DNA from 3 places in the Aquamicrobium ahrensii genome. Region 2 is predicted to be linked to each of the others. Evidence: riboswitches for the same ligand, from Rfam matches in the RefSeq annotation. Region 2 holds a riboswitch; each other region holds the start of a gene.
The links. Region 2 has a riboswitch for thiamine pyrophosphate ahead of ABID44_RS03650 (ABC transporter permease). Riboswitches for the same ligand answer to the same signal wherever they lie in the genome.
Positions count from the first base shown of each region.

Region 1: it holds a riboswitch for thiamine pyrophosphate, as region 2 does, so the genes downstream of both, ABID44_RS14315 (TenA family protein) here and ABID44_RS03650 (ABC transporter permease) in region 2, are expected to answer to the same signal.
Region 3: it holds a riboswitch for thiamine pyrophosphate, as region 2 does, so the genes downstream of both, thiB (thiamine ABC transporter substrate binding subunit) here and ABID44_RS03650 (ABC transporter permease) in region 2, are expected to answer to the same signal.

Region 1 covers NZ_JBEPMN010000012.1:51,637-58,850, forward strand. The annotation lists gene ABID44_RS14290 (prolipoprotein diacylglyceryl transferase family protein) at 1-698, shown strand, start outside; gene ABID44_RS14295 (ATP-binding protein) at 761-2,125, opposite strand; gene ABID44_RS14300 (DsbA family protein) at 2,388-3,062, shown strand; gene ABID44_RS14305 (L,D-transpeptidase) at 3,081-3,800, shown strand; gene ABID44_RS14310 (TenA family protein) at 3,992-4,657, opposite strand; gene ABID44_RS14315 (TenA family protein) at 4,788-4,973, opposite strand; TPP riboswitch at 5,062-5,177, opposite strand; rRNA gene rrf (5S ribosomal RNA) at 5,405-5,519, opposite strand; rRNA gene ABID44_RS14325 (23S ribosomal RNA) at 5,706-7,214, opposite strand, start outside.
Region 2 covers NZ_JBEPMN010000002.1:154,537-161,750, forward strand. The annotation lists gene ABID44_RS03625 (TRAP transporter large permease subunit) at 1-511, opposite strand, end outside; gene thiD (bifunctional hydroxymethylpyrimidine kinase/phosphomethylpyrimidine kinase) at 495-1,292, opposite strand; gene thiE (thiamine phosphate synthase) at 1,289-1,945, opposite strand; gene ABID44_RS03640 (hydroxyethylthiazole kinase) at 1,932-2,666, opposite strand; gene ABID44_RS03645 (ABC transporter substrate-binding protein) at 2,663-3,601, opposite strand; gene ABID44_RS03650 (ABC transporter permease) at 3,598-4,377, opposite strand; TPP riboswitch at 4,498-4,600, opposite strand; gene ABID44_RS03655 (alkaline phosphatase) at 4,737-6,485, shown strand; gene ABID44_RS03660 (hypothetical protein) at 6,572-7,033, shown strand; gene ABID44_RS03665 (ABC transporter ATP-binding protein) at 7,036-7,214, shown strand, end outside.
Region 3 covers NZ_JBEPMN010000005.1:150,446-157,659, forward strand. The annotation lists gene ABID44_RS09210 (ABC-F family ATP-binding cassette domain-containing protein) at 1-856, opposite strand, end outside; gene ABID44_RS09215 (thiamine diphosphokinase) at 858-1,520, opposite strand; TPP riboswitch at 1,604-1,716, shown strand; gene thiB (thiamine ABC transporter substrate binding subunit) at 1,760-2,758, shown strand; gene thiP (thiamine/thiamine pyrophosphate ABC transporter permease) at 2,765-4,393, shown strand; gene thiQ (thiamine ABC transporter ATP-binding protein) at 4,390-5,118, shown strand; gene ABID44_RS09235 (M48 family metalloprotease) at 5,304-6,755, shown strand; gene ABID44_RS09240 (YdcH family protein) at 6,887-7,090, opposite strand.

The sequences.
Region 1 (7,214 bases), on a different contig from region 2:
CCGTCGACAAGCGCTTCGCCGGCTGGTCATGGCGCGCGGCGCTGGCCTTTCTGATAGCGGCCCGCATCGGCCATATAGCCCGCCATTTCGACAGCTTCGCCGCCGAGCCCTGGCGTGTGCTGGCCGTCTGGCAAGGCGGTTTCATGATCAAGGCGGGCGTCGCGGCCGTGGCGGTCATCACAGTGCTGTATCTGCGGAGGCATCCTAAACTGCTGATCTGGACGCCATTTCCGGCGGCGGCCGCCGCCTTCATGGCCACGCTGGTCATCCAGCTTACGGCTGGCGTGCCGCCGACCCCGCTACCGCCCGGTTCCTACACGTCGCTTAACGGCGACGAGATCACCCCTTCGGCGCGTTCCGGCAAGCCGATGGTCGTCAATCTGTGGGCGTCATGGTGCCCGCCCTGCCGGCGCGAAATGCCGATGATGGCCGATGTCGCGGCAGCCAGCGAAGATGCGGCCTTCCTGTTCGTCAATCAGGGTGAAAACGAGGGAGCCGTGCGGTCCTATCTCGAACGGGAGGGGCTGAGCCTTGATCCAGTGCTGCTCGACGGGCTCAGTCGCTTCTCGCGCCATTACACCACGCCCGGCCTGCCGGCGACCCTGTTCGTCGGCGCGGACGGACGCCTACGCGCTGTCCACATGGGAGAAATCTCGCGCGAGGCGCTGCTGACGGGTATCCGGAAATTGCAGGAATAAAGCTTGGGGCAGTTCGTGCTGGAGCGCGACCCGATCCGGCGAGAAGCGGACAATGCCCCGGATCACGCAGCGGCCGCCAGCATCCGCGCGCTGCGCGCGGGAATGACGATGCCTGCGGCCAGCCCGCCCTCCCTGCGGTTGCGCAATTCCAGTCTCGCACCGGCGCGGACCAGCGCCGTTTCGACAATGCTCAGACCCAGCCCGCTTCCCACGGCGGAGCGAAAGCGGCCCCGGAAGAACCGTTCCGTCACGCGCGCCAGTTCTTCGTTGGGAATACCCGGCCCTTCATCCTCGATCCAGATGGCCACTTCGCCCTCCGCTTCCGAAAAACCGCAGGCGACATTTCCCCCCTCGGGCGAGTGGTGCAAGGCGTTTTCGATCAGGTTGCGCGCAGCCAGCCGGAAAAGCTCCGCCGGCATGCTCAACTGAAGGGCGTGCAAAGCCGGATCGATAAGGACTGCGCCGCCCTGATGGGCAGTGAGGTCGTCGGCCACGGATGTCAGTATCTGCCCCGCATTGAGCTGGTCTTCCATTACCGAAGCGGCACCGCTTTCAAGCGATGCGACATCCAGCAACTGCCGCACCAGCCGGCCTGTCCGGTCGACGCCCACCACGATCTGGGAAAGCGCGTTCTGCCGGATCGCGGGCTCTTCCGATGCAAGCGCGATCTGGGCCTGTGTCTTCAGCCCTGCCATAGGTGTGCGCAGTTCGTGAGCGGCGTAGGCAATAAAGTCCCGCTCTCGCTCGCGTGCTTCCGAAACGCGCCGGAACAGTGCGTTGAGCGACTTCACCACCGGCTGCAATTCACTGACCGCGCCGTCGGCTTCGATGGGGTGCAGATCGGATGCGGGCCGCAGTGACAGTTCTCCGGCAATGCGGCTGAGCGGCGTCAGCCCGCGCCCAACGCTCAGCCAGATAAGACCGGCCAGCACCGGCAGGATGAGCAACGCCGGCAACAGCAAGCCGAAAACGACGCTGTTGACCAGATGATCACGGAAATGGACGCGATCGCCGACCATGACCCGCACGCCCGCTTCCGGGTTGTCTACCGTATAGACCCTCCAGGTCTCGCCATTGAGGACGGTGTTGGAGAAGCCTTCCGCATGCTCCGACAGCCTGGCCTCCGGTGCGCCTTCGGACTGACTGATCAGCGCGCCGTCCAGCGACCAGATCTGGCAGGAAAGCTGGCGGTTATAGGCTTCATGCGGCTCCATCTCGATTCGGGGAACCGCGATCTCTCCGCCTGTGCCCAGCGCCCGTCTTGTGACCATCGAGTTCACCATGCGCGCCGCTTCCATCAGTCGCGCATCGAGCACGCGTTCAAGCTGCGCGCCGGTGGAAAGGAATATCCATGCCACGGCCGACAGCCACACCAGCCCGGTGATCAGAATCAATATTGCGAAGAGTCGGGTTCGCAGGGAACGCATCGGACTTTTCTCCGTTCGCCGCGCCACCTGCCGGCAGGTGACGCGAAAGCTTCATTGCCTCATGCCGGGGCCTTAAGGCAAACTTAAGAAAATGCCGCCACTTGCCCAAGCGGCAGCTGTGCGCTGCCGGCAACACCGCAATTTTTAAGCTATCGTGGTCTTTTCTTTCGCGGTTAAGCCTGCCTTAAGGTCCACGAAACCCTGTCGGCCCGATCATTTGAAATCGAGGCCGCCTGCCATGTCGACAAACCCACCGCGGATCATGCAGCAATTCGCAAACACCCGTTCCCGTGAAGCCTATGGCGCAGCGCCCCTCAGCCGACGCGCAGCGCTGGGTCTGCTTGCGCTGGCGGCCGCGCCCGGCTGGATCACAGACGCCCGGGCCTCCGAAGAAGACGGCCTCAGCACCGAGATGATCCTGAACGACCCGGCCGACCCGCAAGCCGGCAACGCCAGGGGCGATGTCACTATCGTCTATTTCTTCGACTACAACTGCCCTTTCTGCAAGAAGACCATGGGACCGCTGAACAAGGCCGTGAAACAGGATGGCGAGGTCCGCCTCGTCTACAAGGACTGGCCGATCCTCAGCTCCGCCTCAATTTACGGCGCGAAGCTGGCTCTGGCGGCCCACTATCAGGGCAAGTACAGCGATGCTCATCATGCCATGATGACCATCGAGGGTGGCAGGGTGCCGGAAGACAAGATGCGTAAGGCCGTGGCTGGCGCAGGGGTAGACATGGTCAGGCTGGAACGCGACATGAAGGCCAGAGACGCCGAGATCACCGCACTGTTGCGCCGTCATGGCGCACAGGCCGACGCGCTCGGCCTTGCAGGCACGCCGGTTTTCCTGATCGGCCCCTTTCTCGTCGCCTCCGCGCTCGACGAGGCCGGCTTCAGGCAGGTTATTTCCGACGCGCGTGAGCGCGACAGCAACTGACACGAAGGATTTCAGGCAATGACCGACGCAACGGACGGGCCGGCACGACGCGCTTTGACGGTACTGGCGCTCCTTGCCTGCATGGGGTTGGCTGCCTGCACCACCACCTCTTCGGAGATAGCGACGCCGCCGGGATTGCAGCCCACGCCTCCTGCGCCCGCGGTGACGCCTGCCTCCATCGAACAGGCCCGGTCCCCGGTTACGCCGCCCCGTCTTGGCCCGCGCCCGAATGAGCGCTTTCCGCTGCCAAATGAGGATCTGTCGGCTATTCCGGAGAAATATCACCGCCAGATGGTCGACTATCGGAGCGACCACGCGCCGGGCACGATCGTCGTCGATCCGGCCAACCGTTTTCTTTATCTCGTGCAGGCCAACGGCAAGGCGTTGCGCTACGGCGTTGGTGTTGGCGCAGCCGGTCGCGGCTTCAGCGGCGTGACGGATCTCGCATGGAAGCAGGAGTGGCCGCGCTGGCGTCCCACCGACTCCATGATCGCCCGCGCTCCCGAGCAGTACAAGAAATATGAGAACGGCGTCGAAGGCGGCCCCGGCAACCCGCTGGGCGCCCGGGCGCTCTACCTGTTCAAGGATGGCAAGGATACTTACTACCGCATTCACGGAACAACCCAGCCCACCAGCATCGGCAAGGCCGTGTCGGCCGGCTGCATCCGCATGCTCAACATGGATGTCGTCGACCTTTACCAGCGCGTGCGCCCCGGCTCCAAGGTGGTCATCCTGTAAAGGCGGGCCGGAATCGCTTGAACAAGCACCCAACATGAAAACCTCCCCGGTCGGGGTGCAGCCGGGGAGGTTTCTTCATTATGGCGCTCCGCATCCATTCAGGGGCGCAAGGGTCTTCTGACACTTTGGACGTGCGTCGGAACAATCAAAAACGGCTACATTTCCGGTCCGCCAATGTCGCCTTTTTTGCCCTATCCGGCGACGGCATCCAGCCCCATTTGCCAGAAATCCGCTTCCAGTCGCGCGGCCTTGCCGAACAGAATGGCCAGTTCGCCGAAGCGGCGTTCCGTCATCGAGCGCGCAGCCAGATCGTCAAGCAGCTTGCGCGAACCGATGGCGAGTTGCTGGAACGCTTCGCCTGCATATTCGCCGATCCACTCGCGATAAGGATGGTCCCCCAGCGCCTCGACGCCCTGCGGAGCGAGCGCTTTACCAATCTCGGCATAGCCGATGACGCAAGGGGCGAGCGCGACATGCAGGTCGAGCAGATCACCTGCAGCGCCGCAATCGAGCACGAAACGGGTATAGGCTACGGTCGCCTGATGCTCCTGCACTGAATGGAGCTGTTCCGGCGAAAGTCCCCAGCGCCCGCACAGCCGCACATGCAACTCGGTCTCGTCGAGTATGCCAGCCAGGCCCGCCTGCGCCGCTCTGATCTCAGGGATGGTGCGGCTCTTGTACGCCGCCAGAGCCCAGGCGCGCGAGAACTGGATCAAGAACAGATAATCCTGCACCAGATAGGCGCGGAAGGCTTCTTGCGGCAACGTGCCCTCCCCAAGTTGCTGAACGAATTTGTGCTCGACATAGCTCCTCCAGTCGACCTCCGCCGCCAACTTCAACCGTTCGAAAACGTCCATCTTCACTCTCCCTTCCGGTAGTTACGTTGAAAAAGGCCGGTTCCAGCCTCGCCGGCCATCAAAAGAAATCCCGGCTGTTTTCCGGTTCGGCTGGGCCAGTACGATCCAGTTCCGTACGCAGGTGGTCTATTCATTGGGCATGAACCAGGCTCAGGGAGCTGTCGGGAAAGTGATGGTCCTGCGCCAGGTGGGAAGATACCATCAGTTCGGTCGGCATTTCGCCCGCGAACAATTCCCGACCGAAACTGCACCCGATGGCTTTCATCCAGAGCGACCCGCTTTCAAGCCGGAGCATTTCGCTGGGGCGTTCTGTCATCTTGCTGTCCTTACGTGGAGGGCAGCGAGACCGCTTGTTCAAACTGGTTTCAGGCATGAGCGGCCTCGCAAGGAGACCGACGAAAGACAGCATTGACAATCGCCATCCCTTCGCCGGCATGATCCGGATCAGGTTCGAAGGGTCACCGCGCTGCTGGCGCCAGCGGTCTCTCAGCCCCTTGCCGGGGCTCCCCTTGGTGAGCTTTCTCTGTAGGAAATAAGCACCGGTCTGTCACCCCGTACGCCTCAAACAAAGGGCCGCACGGTTTCGGTGTTAAATGGCAAATTGATTTGCCTTCACTTCCCCGCAGGGTGGGGGCGAAACCACCGGATCGTGCCCACAACGCAAAACGCCGCCCCAAAGGGCGGCGTTTCAATCAGTAAATTGTTCTGTTCTGTGTGATCTGGAGAAGATTTTCATGCGTTTTGCAGACCTGGCAGCGACCTACTCTCCCGCGTCTTTAGACGAAGTACCATCGGCGCAGGGGCGTTTCACGGCCGTGTTCGGAATGGGAACGGGTGCAGCCGCCCCGCCATGACCACCAGGTCGGCAAAGCGCATGTTATCTGAGAAGCTGTTTTGTGCTGATGTTGTTAGCGAGCGAGGTCTGCCGCTTCGGGCAAGGCCCGCAAGCGCGACTGCGCGTCGCCGGTTTTCCGGCGCTCTCGCGGAGCATAGGCCCGAAGGGCCGCTCATGCGTTAGCGCTGGGTTTGATGAACATAAGGAATGAGAACGATCAAGCCTATCGAACTATTAGTACCGGTAAGCTTCAAGCGTTGCCGCTCTTCCACACCCGGCCTATCAACGTGGTCGTCTTCCACGGTTCTCAGGGAATACTCGTTTCCAGGTGGGTTTCCCGCTTAGATGCCTTCAGCGGTTATCCCGTCCGTATATAGCTACCCTGCTATGCGGCTGGCGCCACAACAGGTCCACCAGAGATACGTCCATCCCGGTCCTCTCGTACTAGGGACAGATCCTGTCAATATTCCTACACCCACGGCAGATAGGGACCGAACTGTCTCACGACGTTCTGAACCCAACTCACGTACCGCTTTAAATGGCGAACAGCCATACCCTTGGGACCTGCTCCAGCCCCAGGATGCGATGAGTCGACATCGAGGTGCCAAACAACCCCGTCGATATGGACTCTTGGGGGTCATCAGCCTGTTATCCCCGGCGTACCTTTTATCCGTTGAGCGATGGCCCTTCCACGCGGGACCACCGGATCACTATGACCGACTTTCGTCTCTGCTCGACTTGTCAGTCTCGCAGTCAGGCAGGCTTATGCCATTGCACTCAGCGAACGATTTCCGACCGTTCTGAGCCCACCATCGCGCGCCTCCGTTACTCTTTAGGAGGCGACCGCCCCAGTCAAACTACCCACCATACATTGTCCCGGACCCGGATAACGGGCCGCGGTTAGACATCCATAGTAATAAGGGTGGTATTTCAAGGGTGGCTCCACCAAGGCTGGCGCCCTGGCTTCAAAGCCTACCACCTATCCTACACATGTCACTACGAATGCCAATGTAAAGCTATAGTAAAGGTGCACGGGGTCTTTCCGTCTAACCGCAGGAACCCCGCATCTTCACGGGGAATTCAATTTCACTGAGTCTATGCTGGAGACAGCGGGGAAGTCGTTACGCCATTCGTGCAGGTCGGAACTTACCCGACAAGGAATTTCGCTACCTTAGGACCGTTATAGTTACGGCCGCCGTTTACCGGGGCTTCGATTCAAAGCTTGCACCTCTCCTCTTAACCTTCCGGCACCGGGCAGGCGTCAGACCCTATACGTCGCCTTGCGGCTTCGCAGAGCCCTGTGTTTTTGATAAACAGTCGCTACCCCCTGGTCTGTGCCACCCTCTTACGGTTGCCCGCAAAAGGGTCACGCTTCTTCCGAAGTTACGCGTGCAATTTGCCGAGTTCCTTCAGCATAGTTCTCTCAAGCGCCTTGGTATACTCTACCAGTCCACCAGTGTCGGTTTCGGGTACGGGCTATAAGGAGGAGCTATTTCCCGGGACCGCTTCACTGCCAGATCAATCCGATAAGACCTGACAATACACGCGATCCGTCACTACCTCCAGGCTCACGAATATTAACGTGATTCCCATCGACTACGCCTTTCGGCCTCGCCTTAGGGGCCGGCTAACCCTGCTCAGATTAACTTTAAGCAGGAACCCTTGGACTTTCGGCGGGGGAGTCTCTCACTCCCCTTACGTTACTCATGTCAGCATTCGCAC
Region 2 (7,214 bases):
CAAGCGCCAGGCCCCCCATTAGCAATCTGGTGCGGCCTTCGGCGAAAAGAACCAGAATCCGCATTGCAAACCCGGCAGCACCCGCTGCTGCGAGTGCGGTGGGCCGCAGCCATTCGCCGAGGCCGAGCAGGGCGGAATGTCCACCCACCTCAAGCGCGGCCTTTGCGCCGGCGATAGCCAGCACTGCGCAAGCGGCAAGCGTGAAGGCTTCCGCCGCCGTCTCGCGCAGGGCGGTCCAGGGGCTTTTACGTGTGCGCGGGAAAAGCTCAATCCGCATTGCCAGCGCGCCATGGGCGACCATCGGGAAGCCCAGGCAGACGAGGAGCAGAAGCAGCCACACCATGGCCTCCTCGATGCCGAGGAAACCGCCGCCCAACAGATAGCGTTGCAGGGTGGTCGCCGTCACCGCCGCCAGCATCAGGCCGAGCACGACCCCGCAGGCGTGCCCAAGCGCGCGTTGCAAAAAAGCCGCCCAATGCCCGGCGCGTTTCATCCTAGCGCCACCAGCCATGGAAGTGATGAACCGGACCGCTGCCCTTGCCGATGGCGAGCGCGGCCGCGGCCTGCAATGCTCTATGCAGATACTCCCTGGCTTGCGCCACGGCTTCGGCAAGCGGCAAGCCGCGCGCCAGACCGGCCGTTATGGCCGCCGACAAGGTGCAGCCGGTGCCATGCGTGTTCGGCGTGTCGATGCGAGGACGCGACAGCCGCACCAGCGAATTTCCGTCGAGCAGGAGATCGGTGCTTTCCGGTCCCGTGCCGTGCCCGCCCTTGATCAACACAGCATCCGTGCCGGTGCGCAGAAGGATTTCGGCCTGCGCGATCATCTGCGTCTCGTCCTCGGCCAGTGGCATGCCGCTCAGCAAAGCGGCCTCGGGCAGGTTCGGCGTGATGATGACCGCTTGCGGCAGCAGCTTGGTGCGCAGCGCGTCGATGGCGTCGGGCTGCAACAGGCGGTCGCCCGAGGTGGCGATCATCACCGGATCGATCACCGGCCGCACATGATAGCGGCGCAGGCCATCGGCGATTGCCGTAATGGTGTCGATGCGCGAGACCATGCCGATCTTGGCCGCGCCGATCTCCATGTCGTCGTAGAGCGCGTCGATCTGGGCCGCGATCATGCCGGGGCTGATGTCCTCGACGCCGCGCACGCCTTGCGTGTTCTGGGCGGTGATGGCGGTGATGACGCTGGTTCCGAACACGCCGAGCGCCGAGAAGGTTTTCAGGTCGGCCTGTATGCCGGCCCCGCCGCCGCTGTCGGAGCCGGCTATGGTGAGCGCGATGGCCGTCATGGCCGGCCTCCCGCATCGTCCACCGCCGCGCGCAATTCGCGGGTGGCGGCGGCGATGTCATCGGCGCGGAAGATGGCGGAGATCACCGCGACGCCCGATGCGCCAGCCCGCACGGCTTCGCCCGCGCGCACCGTGTCGATGCCGGCGATGGCCCCGACCGGCAGGCCGGGTTTCGCCGCGCGCATGCGTGCGCGCAGGGTGCGGAAGCCGTCGAGCCCGACCGGCGCATCCGGGTTCTTCTTGGAAAGCGTTTCGAACACGCCGCCGATGCAGGCGTAGTCGATGGGCGCGGCGATGGCCGCGTCGGCGTCCGCCTCGTTCTTCACCGTCAGGCCGATGATAGCGTCGGGTCCGAGCAGGCGGCGCGCGGTTTCGGCGGACATGTCGTCGCGGCCGAGATGCACGCCGTCCGCGCCCCCCGCCAGCGCCACGTCCACGCGGTCGTTGACCAGCAGGGGCACGCCGACGCCGGCGAGGGCGGCGCGGATTGCTTCGGCCTCGGCGATCATCTGCCGCGTCGACGCGTCCTTGTCGCGATACTGGATGATGGTCGCGCCGTTGCGGGCGGCGATGCCGGCCAGAGCGGCCAGTTTTCCCACCGGGCGCAGGCTGCCGTCGATGATGGCGTTGAGCCGGTAATCAACCTTGTTCATGAGCTATCCTTGCATGCTGAAGAATGTGATCGCCGGAGAGGGCGGCCAGAGCGTCGAGCAGGGCAGGCTCGAAGCTGCCCGGACCGGATGCCGTCTTGCCGGCCATTTCGCACGCGACGCCGAAGATGAGCATGGCGGCGCTTGCGGCCATGAACGCATCGGTTTCGATGGCCAGGAAGGCGGCGATGAGGGCCCCCGACAGGCATCCGGTTCCCGTCACCATCGCAGCCAGCGGATGGCCGTTGGCTACCGAGAACGTCGCGCCGTTTTGCGCGATGCGGTCCTGCTTGCCGGTCCTGACCGCTACGACTCCAGCCGGTACGGAAAGCAGGTCGTATTCGGCTGCATTGGCGCGCAGTACCGCGGGGCCGCGCGTCAGCAATTGCTGCGCGAAGGCGGCGCGCGGCGGAGAGTAGTCGCAATGGGCGGGGTCCAGCGCCCATGGCCGCCCCCGTTCGGCCGCAACGCTCACCGCGATGCCGATAGCCTCGCGGCGCTGCGCATCCAGCGTGCCCAGATTGACCAGCAGCGCGTCGGCCCTGGCGACGAAATGCCCGACCTCCTCCGGCGAGGAAGTCATGGAAGGGATCGCGTCCAGCGCTGAAAGCCCATCGGCCACCAGCTTGGGAACCACGCCATTCATCAGGCAATGGACGCGGGGGCGTCGCCGACGCATCCCGTCCAGCAGATCAGACGCCCGCTCGGGAAGGGCCGCGCTCATTGCAGTTCCACCGCGATTTCCTCGACCGCAGGGGCTTTCCTGATCAGCCCGCTTTCCTCAAGGAATGCGCCGAAGCGGGCGTAGCGCGTCTGGTCGAGCGCGGAAGGCCGCTTGGCGAAGCGGGGCAGCGTGTCGATCCAGGCCTGCCGGTTCAGTTCGTCATCGAGGTCCGGATGCGCCTTCACGAACAGATTCCAACCCTCTTCGGGATGGTTGGTGAGGTGGATCGCGCCTTTTTCCACGGCGGCGAGGAAGCGCTTGAGGCGATCGTCCTTGACCAGTTCCGGCCTCGTGATGAAGATCAGTTCGTCATAGACCGGAATGCCGTGCTCCTCGGGGAAGAAGGCGCGACCTTCATGGCCTTCGAGCTTCATCTGGGTCAGCTCGAAATTGCGGTATCCGCCGATGGTGGCGTCCACCTGTCCGCTGATCAGCGACGGCGACAGCGCGAAATTGACATTGACCAGCTCGATCGTGTCCTTGTCCACTCCGGCATTGTCCAGCATGCGGCCGATGATGGCGTCCTCGAAGCCGGAGACGGAGAAGCCGATCTTCTTGCCTTCAAGGTCCTTCAACTCCCTGATCGGGCCATCGGCCAGAACGGTGAGCGTGTTGAGCGGGGTCTCGACCAGCGTGCCGAAACGCACCAGCGAAACGCCGGCGTCATGGTCGAGATAGAGGTTTGGCTGATAGTGGACGCCGATCTCGACCTTGCCGGAGGCGACGGCGCGCGGCACGATCGAAGGGTCGGCCGGCGGCACGAGCTCCACCTCCAGCCCGGCTTCATCGAACAGGCCGAGCTCTTTCGCCACCACCAGCGGCGCGTGGTCGGGATTGACGAACCATTCCAGCATCACGGTGAGCTTGTCGGCGGCGTGGGCTGCGCCTGCCGCGGCGGTGGAGAGCAGGAGCGCGAGCGCGCAGGTGCGGATCATTGCGGTTTCCTTTGTCGGATTGTGGAGGAGAAGTCGTCTTCCCGCGCCCATGGCGTGAGAAGCGGAGCGAGTGCGTCGACGAGCCGGCGCAACGCCAGAGCAAGAATGGCGATGATGCTCATGGCCGCGAACATCGTGTCGGTCTGCATGCGGGCGTTGGCCTGGACCATGACGAACCCGAGCCCGGCCGATGCGCCGACCCACTCGCCGATCACCGCTCCCAGCGGAGCAAGCGGCGCTGCAACCCTGAGGCCGGAAACCAGCGCTGGAAGCGCGAGCGGCATGCGCAGCAGGAACAGCGTCCGGCGGTGGGTGGCCGGGGTGAGCGCGGCGGCGTCGACGATCTCCGGCGGCGTGCGCCGCAGGCCGTCGGCGAAGGCGGAGGCGACGGGGAAGAAGATGATAAGCGCCGTCATCACCACTTTCGAGGCCATGCCGAAGCCGAACCACAGAACCAGCAAGGGCGCGATGACGAAGACCGGAAAGGCCTGCAGCACCAGCACCACCGGCCAGATTGCCCGCCCGAGGCGCGGAAACAGAGCCACGGCAAGCGCGGTGGCGATGCCGGCGAGCGCGCCCGCCACGAAGCCGGCGGCGATCTCGGCCAGCGTCACGAGCGTGTTGTCGAGAAGATAGAGCGGCTGCCGACGAAAAGCGGCCGCCACGTCGAGCGGCGCCGGCAATATGTAGCGTGGCGGGGCGAAGGCGACGACGATCACCTGCCATGAGGCCAGCAGCACAAGAGCGGTGCGCAACGCTGCCGGGACAGCCGACATGGCTCCGCCCTCCTAGAAGGAGCGTGGCGTCGGCGGGCGGACTTTGGATTTGAACGTCATGGCGATCTCCCGACTTGTCATCATGGAGATCCAGGTGTGCGAAGAATTGGCAGGATTGCCCGAAGGCCCTTGTTCCGTTCCTACGCCGGCATAACCCGGATCAGGTTCAAGGGTCTGGCTCATCGCCATCTCAGCGCCGTACAGCGCTCCCCTCGGAATGAAGCCATCTATGTTGCAGGTCGCCGGTGCTGTCAAGCACGCCGGGCAGCTTTGTCATCAACCTGTCCGGGACCTGTCATCGCGTTGTAATGTGCCGGGCCTAGCTAGCGGGCTCTTTCGACGCTTACGGAGAACCCGACATGCGAAGCCTGCTCGCCATCCTGACCGCAACCACCATACTGGTCCCGGCCGTCGCCGGCGCCGCCACGGTCTACCCGCTTGACCGCGCTACGATCCTCACCGCTTCGCCCTTCGACGTTAAGGTGGAGTTCGACGGCGTCGTCGCCGGCTCCGACGTCAGCGTCACCATCAATGGCAAGCCGGCCGCTGAAGTGCTCGGCAAGGAAGCCACCTTCATCGAGAAGGAAGACGGCGTTGAGGCTTCCGCCGTGCGTCTTGAAGGCGTCACGATCACGGAACCCGGCGTCTACACCGTCATCGCCAGGGCCGGCGATGAGGAAAAGACCGTGATGTGGGAAGTTTACGGCACCGCTGACGAGCCCAGAGCCAAGAACGTGATCTTCCTGATCGCCGACGGTCTTTCGGTCGCGCACCGCACCGCCGCCCGCATCATGTCCAAGGGCATGACCGAGGGCAAGGCCAATGGCCGCCTCAACATGGACGAACTGGACCGCATGGCCTTCATCGGCACCTCGTCCACCGAAGCCGTCGCCACCGACAGCGCCAACACCATGTCGGCCTATATGACCGGCCACAAGAGCGCGGTGAACGCGATCGGCGTCTATGCCGACCGCACCGAAGATCCGTTCGACGATCCGAAGGTCGAGACGCTGGTCGAGGCGCTCCGCCGCCAGACCTCGAAGTCGGTCGGCATCGTCACCACTTCCGAACTTCAGGATGCGACGCCTGCCGCGCTCTTCGCCCACACCCGCCGCCGCGCCGAGAAGGCCGCCATCAACAACCAGATCTTCGACCTGAAGCCCGATGTGATCTTCGGCGGCGGATCGGCCTATTTCCTGCCGCAGTCGGTTGCCGGCTCCAAGCGCAAGGACGACACCGACCATATCGAGGGCTTCAGGGAAGCAGGCTATACGCTGGCCACCACCAAGGGTGAGCTGGAGGCGGCAGCCGGCTCCAACACCGGCAAGGTGCTCGGCCTGTTCCATACCGGCAACATGGACACCACGCTCGACCGCGAGTTCCTGAAGAAGGGCACCGTGGAGAAGTTCCCCGAGCAGCCCGGTCTGGTCGACATGACGAAAGCCGCTCTCGGCCAGCTTTCGAAGAACGCGGAAGGCTTCGTGCTGGTTGTCGAGGCCGCCAATGTCGACAAGATGTCCCATCCGCTCGACTGGGATCGCGCCGTGGTCGACACCATCGAGTTCGACAAGGCCATCGGCGTCGCCCGCGAGTTTGCCGAGCAGAACCCCGATACGCTGATCGTCGTCACCGGCGACCACACCCATGGCGTCTCGATCATCGGTACGGTCGATGACGAGAAGCCGGGCGACGATATGCGCGAGAAGGTCGGCACCTATGCCGATGCCGGCTTCCCGAACTATGTCGACTCGGATGGCGACGGCTATCCCGACAGCGTCGATGTCTCGCGCCGCCTGTTCCTGGCGGCCAACAACGGCCCCGACCACTACGAGACCTTCCGTCCGAAACTCGACGGCCCGTTCGTTCCGGCCATTCAGGATGAGAACAAGAAATACATCGCCAACGAGGCCTACAAGGACGTTCCCGGCGCTGTTCTGGTGCAGGGCAACATCCCGCGCGACGGCGACACCGGCGTCCATGCCGTGGACGACGTGGTGCTTCAGGCTACCGGCCCCGGCTCGGAGAACTTCAAGGGCTATATGGAGCAGAGCGACGTCTACCGTGTGCTGGCCGACGCTCTGGCGCTGGGCGCAAAGCAGACGCAGTAAGCGCCTCGCCATCGGGAAACAGGCCCGGAGAAGCTCCGGGCCTGCATCCGTTTCCGTTCCGCGCAGGCTTTGCAAAGGAGGCTGCAATGAATTCCCGCAAGATCCGACGCCGGCAGATGCTGGGTATGGTGGGCGGCGCGGTGCTTTCGCTCGCCGCTTCGCGCCCCGCCCATGCGGCCGCCGACATGATTTCTTTCGACGAGTTGTATGGCAAGGTCAGCGTTCTCGGCCTCACCTTCTCCGACAAGGTGAAGGCGCTGGAAGGCAGGTCCGTGGTCATGCGCGGCTTCATGGCCCCGCCGCTCAAGGCCGAAGCCGATTTCTTCGTGCTCACCGAAATTCCCTTGGCGCTCTGTCCCTTCTGTTCCTCGGATGCGGATTGGCCGGACGACATCATCGTGGTCTATCTCGACCGGGCGCAGACCTTCGAGCAGGCCAACGGCATCATCGAGGTTTCGGGCAAGCTCGAGGTCGGCTCCTGGACCGACCCCGAGACCGGTTTCGTCAGCCTGCTGCGCATCGTCGGCGCTGATTTCCGGAGGGTCTGAACGTGCTGGCGCTTTCCGTCGACGGCCTGCAGGTGCGCTATCCGGGATTGCCGGTTCCGGCGCTCGATCTGCCTTCGCTCAGCCTCGCTGCGGGCGAAACGGCGGCGCTTGTCGGCCCCTCGGGTTCTGGCAAGACGACCTTCATCAACATCGTCACCGGCATGGAGCGGGCCGGCTCGGG
Region 3 (7,214 bases), on a different contig from region 2:
TTGCCTCGATCACCAGTTTCCCGGATTCGGCGGCGTCGCTCGCCACCATGGTGGCCGCGCCTTCCACGCCCCTGTGGCTACGGTGGCGCTGGCGCAGCGTCTGCAATTCACCGAGACGGCGCACATTGCGCTTGCGCCGGGCGGTCACGCCATAGCGCAGCCAGTGCTCCTCGCGCGCGATCTGGCGGCCGAGCTTGTGCTGGTCGCGCTCCTCCTCCTCCAGGATCTGGTCGCGCCATTCCTCGAAATTGGCGAAGCTTCGGTCGAGACGGCGTGTCTGGCCGCGATCCAGCCAGACGGTGGCGCGTGACACGCGTTCGAGAAAGCGGCGGTCGTGCGAGATGACCACCAGCGCCGAGGAGGAGCGGATCAGCTCTTCCTCCAGCCATTCGATGACGTTGAGGTCGAGATGGTTGGTCGGCTCGTCGAGCAGCAATATGTCGGGCTCCGGGGCCATGACGCGGGCGAGCGCGGCGCGGCGCGCCTCGCCGCCGGACAGCTCCGCCGGGGATTCTTCACCGGTAAGCCCGAGATGTTCGAGCAGATAGGTGGCGCGATAAGGGTCGTCGGCAGGTCCCAGCCCCGCCTCGACATAGGTGCGCACCGTGGCGAAGCCTTCCATGTCGGGAGCCTGCGCCAAATAGCGGATGGTGGCGCTGGGCTGGCGGAAAATCTCGCCGTCCTGCGCCTCGGCGAGCCCGGCGGCGATCTTCAGCAGCGTCGACTTGCCGGAGCCGTTGCGGCCGACCAGCGCGATGCGGTCGCCGGGGCCGACAGTAAGGTCCGCGCCGTCGAGCAGCGGCGTGCCGCCGAAGGTGAGGCGGATGCCGGCAAGATTGAGAAGCGGCGGGGCCATGTCAGCCGTCCTTTCCGGTAAGCGGATGGGCGACCAGCAGGGCGCGGCCCCGCGCAAGGTCGATACGAAGCCGCCCGCCAGTTGCGTTCGACTTCAAAACTTCGTTCGACATGGTCAGCGACGAGCCGAACGGCACGGTGACGGCGTCGAGCGGCCATTTCGCGCCGGTCACGGTCAGCCCGGCCAGCTCCGAAAAACCGAGAACCGAAAACAGCGTGCCCTCGGCATAATCGAATTCCACCGGTGCGTGCGGCAGCGGCCGGCCCTCCTGCGCGCCGCTGGTCAGAATCACGTCGATCCCCATCTCGGCCAGCCGCAGCGCCAGCGTCATGTGCAGGAAACTGTGGTCGGCGCGCGCGCCGCCGAACGCACCGGCCAGCACAAGCGCGCTCGCCCCCTGTTCGAGCGCGATGTCCACCGCCAGCTCACCGTCGGTGCGGTCCTTGTCCGAGGGGAATTCCCGCTTTGGCACAGCTTTCAGACGCTCCGGCAGCATCTGGGGAGCGGAATCGAAATCGCCAACCCAAAGCTCCGGCACAATGTCGAGGGCCTCGGCGTGGCCAATGCCGGAATCGGCGGCGATGATTCGCGTTCCGGCGATCTGGCGCTCAAGGGCGGGCGTGCGGACAAGCTCGCCGCCGAGAAGAATTGTGTATCGGCTCATGGGAGGGGCATTAGCAGTCCCTTCAATGGAACGGAAGAGCGCCGCCTCTCTTGCTTCCCGCCGTCGGGGGCCCTATTTCTGGATATGCTCTAACGGGGTGCCGGACGCGTTCTTCGCGGCCCGGCTGAGAGGCTCAGGCCAACCCGCCGAACCTGATCCGGCTTGTACCGGCGGAGGGATTAGAAGCTGTCGGACATCCGGCGCCTCGACCCCCTGACCACGAAACCAAGGAGGCGCCGATGCGCACATTGCTTCTATCCGTCCTCTCTGTCGCCGCGCTGTTCGCCGTCGCGCCCGCTTCGGCGCAAGGCAAGCTCACCATCTACACCTATGACAGCTTCACCGCCGACTGGGGCCCCGGCCCGCAGGTGAAGAAGAATTTCGAGGCCGAATGCGGCTGCGAGGTCGATTTCGTCTCCGTGGCTGACGGCGTGGCCCTGCTCAACCGGCTGAAGCTGGAAGGCGCGTCCACGAAGGCCGACATCGTGCTCGGGCTCGACACAAACCTCACAGCAGAGGCGTGGGGCACGGGACTGTTCGTGGCCCATGGCGCAACGCCGGAAGCGAACGTTCCGGGCGGCTGGAACGACGACATGTTCGTGCCTTACGACTACGGTTATTTCGCCGTGGTCTATGACACCGAAAAGCTGCCCGAGCCGCCGTCGAGCCTCAAGGAGCTGGTCGAGGGGGACCAGAAGCAGAAGATCGTCATTCAGGACCCGCGCACCTCGACGCCGGGCCTCGGCCTGTTGCTGTGGGTGCGTTCGGTCTATGGCGAGGAGGCGGGCGCGGCGTGGGAGAAGCTGAAAGGCCGCGTGCTGACGGTGACGCCCGGCTGGAGCGAGGCCTATGGGCTGTTCACGAAGGGCGAAGCGCCGATGGTGCTGTCCTACACCACCTCGCCAGCCTATCACATGATCGCCGACAAGTCGGAGCGTTATCAGGCCGCCCCCTTCGCGGAAGGGCATTATCTCCAGGTCGAGGTGGCCGGCATCACCATTGCCGGGGCGAAGAACCCGCTGGCCGAGAAATTCCTCGCCTTCATGACCGGGCCGGGCTTTCAGGATTCGGTGCCGGAAACCCAGTGGATGTACCCGGCCGGCAAGACCGACAAGCCGCTCGACCCGGCCTTCGACAAGCTCGTGAAGCCGACCAAAACCTTGCAGTTCAGCCCGCAGGAGGTGGCCGACAACCGCAAGGCCTGGGTGGATGAGTGGCTGGCGGTCATGGGCAGGTAAGACAAATTGGCCGCCGGGAGAGTTTCCGCACAAAGCGACCTGCGCATCGCCGCCGGCATCGTGGCGCTGGCGGCGATTTCGCTGCTGATCGGCGGCGCCTTCGCCGGTCTGGTGGCCGAAGGCGTGCGCGACCTCTCCGGCGCGGTCGCCGCCTTCGATCCCTATATGCTGAGGGTGGCGCGTTTCACGCTGTGGCAGGCGCTGCTGTCGACGCTGCTCTCCGTGGCGCCAGCGTTGTTCGTGGCGCGTGCGCTGGCGCGGCACCCGCATTTTCCGGGGCGCGGCCTGATCCTGCAACTCTTCGCCGTGCCGCTGGCGCTGCCGGCTCTTGTCGCGGCCCTCGGCGTTCTGGCGCTCTACGGGCGCGCCGGTTATTTCGCCGGGCTGTTCTCCACGCTCGGCGGCGATGAATGGCCGGGCGTTTACGGGCTTTCCGGCATCCTCGTCGCGCATGTGTTCTTCAACCTGCCGCTCAGCGTGCGGCTGTTCGTGGAAGCCTTGCAGACGGTTCCAACGGACCAGTGGCGGCTGGCGAGCCAGCTCGGCATGGGGGCGCGGGCCGGCTTCAGGCTGATCGAATGGCCGGTGCTGCGTCAGGCGCTGCCGGGCGTGGCCGGGCTGGTGTTCATGCTGTGCGTCACATCCTTCACCATCGTTTTGACGCTTGGCGGCGGACCGCGCGCCACCACGCTGGAAGTCGCGATCTATCAGGCGTTGCGCTTCGATTTCGACCCTGCCCGCGCCGTGGCCCTGACCACCTTGCAGGTGACGCTGACGCTGGCCATCGTCTTCGCGCTGACGCGTCTGGGAGCCAATACGACGGCGGAGGCCAGTCTTTCGGTAGCGCCGCGCCGCTTCGTCTCGGTCGGAGCCGGGGAGGCGGCGCTCAACGCCGTATTGATCGTGCTCGCCTTGCTGTTCGTCGCCGGCCCCATGGCCGCGACGGTGGCGGCGGGCTTGCAGGCCGAGCTTGGCCGTCTCGTTCTGGAGCCGGCGGTGCAGCGCGCGGCGCTCACCAGTCTGGCGCTGGCGCTGTCGTCGGCGCTGCTGGCGGCCGCCCTTTCGATGGCGCTGGTGATGGCGCGCCGCGCGCTCGCCCTGCGCCCCGCCGGTGCGCGCCGCCCGCTGCTCGAATACGCCACCGATACGGGAGCCGGCTTCGTGCTTGTGGTGCCGCCGATCGTCGTCGGCGCGGGCTGGTTCATCCTGCTGCGCCATGTCGCAGATGTGTTCGCTTTCGCGCCGGTGCTGGTGGTCACCGTCAATGCGGTGATGGCGATGCCCTTCGCCATAAGAGCGCTTCGCCCGGCCTATGATGCGGCGAGCGCCCGCCACGAGCGGCTGTGCGCGCAGTTGGGAATCGTAGGCTGGGCCCGGCTCAGGCTGATCGACTGGCCCTCGCTGCGGCGGCCGCTGGCCACCGCGGCCGCATTCGCCATGGCGCTGTCGCTGGGCGACCTTGGCGTGATCGCGCTGTTCGGTTCCGATGCCGTGCAGACGCTGCCCTATCTGCTTCTGGCGCGCATGGGCAGCTACCGCACTGCCGATGCGGCGGGACTGGCGCTGCTTCTCGGGCTGGCCTGCCTCGCCCTGATGTTCCTGTCGACGCGGCTCGCGAAGGAGACGCAGCAATGACCCGCAGCGCATCGTCCGTCGCCGGGGTACAGGTGGAGAAGGTGAGGTTCAGCTATGGCGAGGCCGCGTTCGAGTTCGACGTGGCGTTTCGGCCCGGCTGCATCACCGCCGTGATGGGGCCGAGCGGATCGGGCAAATCGACCCTGCTCAACCTCGTCGCCGGTTTCGAGATGCCGGCCTCCGGCCGTGTGCTGATCGGAGGCCGGGATGTCAGCGCCGACCTGCCGGCGGCGCGGCCCGTTTCGATGGTGTTTCAGGAAAACAACCTGTTCGCGCATCTCACCGTCGAGCAGAATGTCGGGCTTGGCCGCTCGGCGTCGCTGCGATTGAACGATGCGGATCGCGTGGCCGTAGCCGGGGCGCTGGAGCGCACCGGGCTTGGCGGCAAGGGAAAACGCCTGCCGCGCGAATTGTCCGGCGGCGAGAGGCAGCGGGTTGCACTGGCGCGGGTGCTGGTGCGCGAACGGCCGGTATTGCTGCTCGATGAGCCTTTTGCGTCGCTGGGCCCGGCGCTGCGCGAGGACATGCTGGATCTGGTCGCCGCGTTGCAGAAGGAGCGCGGCCTGACGGTGCTGTTCGTGACCCATCAGCCGGAGGATGCGCGCCGCATCTCGCACGACATGGTTTTCATCGAGGGGGGCCGGGTGGCGGCCAGCGGGCCTGTCGCGGAGTTCTTCGGCGAGGGTGGACCGGAGGCTTTCCGGCGCTATATCGGCGCTTCCTGAAGCGATCGCCCGCATGCGGACATAATTTGCCATCAATGCGACATTAGGGAATATGGCGGGATCGGTCGAATCGTGGCCGTTGTTCGCAACTGTCCGGGGCACGGTAGCGGTTATGCCGCAGATGAGGAAAGGAAGCCCAGCTGTCGTCCGTCCTGAAGCCTGACCGAAAGCTGTCTCCGGCGCGAATGCTCGCGCTGGCTGGTGTCGCCGTGGCGCTGGCGGCATGTCAGGCCATCGTGCCGCCGGACATGCAGGAATCGGCTTTCCGGCCTTCCACCAAGCCGGTGACGGTGGATAATGTCACCGCCAACAACAAGCTGGCGGAACTGGCGCGCGCCCAGCATCCGCGCATTCTGGCTACCTATGGCGGCGAATATTCAGACCCGAAGCTGGAGCGCATGGTGGCCAAGGTTATCGGCAGCCTGACCACGGTTTCGGCCAATCCGACCCAGAACTACCGCATCACCATTCTCAATTCGCCCAATGTCAACGCCTTCGCGCTGCCGGGTGGCTATCTCTACATCACCCGCGGTCTGCTGGCGCTGGCCAACGATTCCTCGGAGCTGGCGGCCGTCGTGGCGCATGAGATGGGCCATGTCACCGCCAATCACGGATTGCAGCGCCAGCGGCTGGAGGCGGAAGAAGGACTCGCCACCAAGGTCGTCTCCGACGTGCTTGGCGACAGCCCGACCGCCAAGGCGGCGCTGATCCGCGGCAAGCTGCGTCTCGCCCAGTTCTCGCGCAACCAGGAGCTGGAGGCCGACGTCATCGGCATCAAGTCGGTGGGCGAGGCGGGCTACGATCCGTTCGCCGCCAGCCGCTTCCTGCAATCCATGTCGGCCTATACGGATTTCCGCTCGGTCAGCGGCGCCACCGACGCCAGCCTCGACTTCCTCGCCACGCACCCGAACACGCCACAGCGTATTGAACTGGCGCTGCGCCATGCGCGGCAGTTCGGCCAGCCCGGCGTCGGCACGCGCGATCGCGACAGCTATCTCGCCGGAATCGACGGGCTGCTCTACGGCGACACGCCCGACGAGGGCTATGTGCGTGGCAACAATTTCCTGCATCCGAAGCTCGGCATTTCCTTTTCGGTGCCGGACAGCTTCATGATCGACAATTCCGCCACCGCGGTGACGGCCACGGGGCCCGGAGACATGGCGGTGCGCTTCGACGGCGTCTCGCTCGATCCCAATCGCTCTCTGGGCGACTATATCCGCAGCGGCTGGGTGGCCGGGCTCGATGCGTCGAGTGTGCGCGAGACGACCATAAACGGCAGTCCGGCCGCTACGGCCAGAGCGCGCGCCGAGGGCTGGCAGTTCGATGTCACCGTCATCCGGGCCGGCAGCCAGGTCTACCGGCTGCTCACGGCGGCTCCGGCCGCCAGCACGTCGCTGGACAGTGTGGCGCGCGTGGTGGGCGGCTCGTTCCGTATCCTGACGCAAGCCGAGAGGGACGCCCTGAAACCGCTGCGTATCCGGGTCGTGACCGTGAAGCCCGGCCAGACCATGGGCACGCTGGCGGCGCAGATGGTGGGCGTGGACCGCAAGCTCGATCTCTTCAGGGTGCTGAACGCGCTTGGGCCGGGAACTACGCTTTCGGCGGGCGACAAGGTCAAGATCGTCACCGACAGGTAGCCTGTCCCGGAACAGGGCAGGCGCGTGAGCGGCCATGCTTGCCTGCTTTGTCTTCATGCACGAAACGGCGCTCGAAGAGGCTGCATCGTGGCCGCGCCGGTTCCGGGGCTCGCGCCGCCAAAGCGATCCGCTCAGGCGATGATGTCGGGAATGATCCGGTCTTCCAGAGAGCGGAGCCTGTCCTTCAGGGCCAGCTTCTTCTTCTTCATGCGCTGGATCTGCAAGGGGTCGCAGCCTGTGGCCACCATGGCGTTTATGGCGGCGTCGAAATCGGCGTGGTCCTGCTTCAAACGCGCGAATTCGAGTCGAATCTCGGCCTGTTCCTGCTCGGACATTACCTACCATATGCAAATTTCGACGCCCGCAACGCTGCCGCGGCGGGGTCAGATCGGGCGGGGAGCGGCCAAAAAAACCACTCGCTGGCAAATCAATATCACATTTTGGTCCCAGGTGAAATGC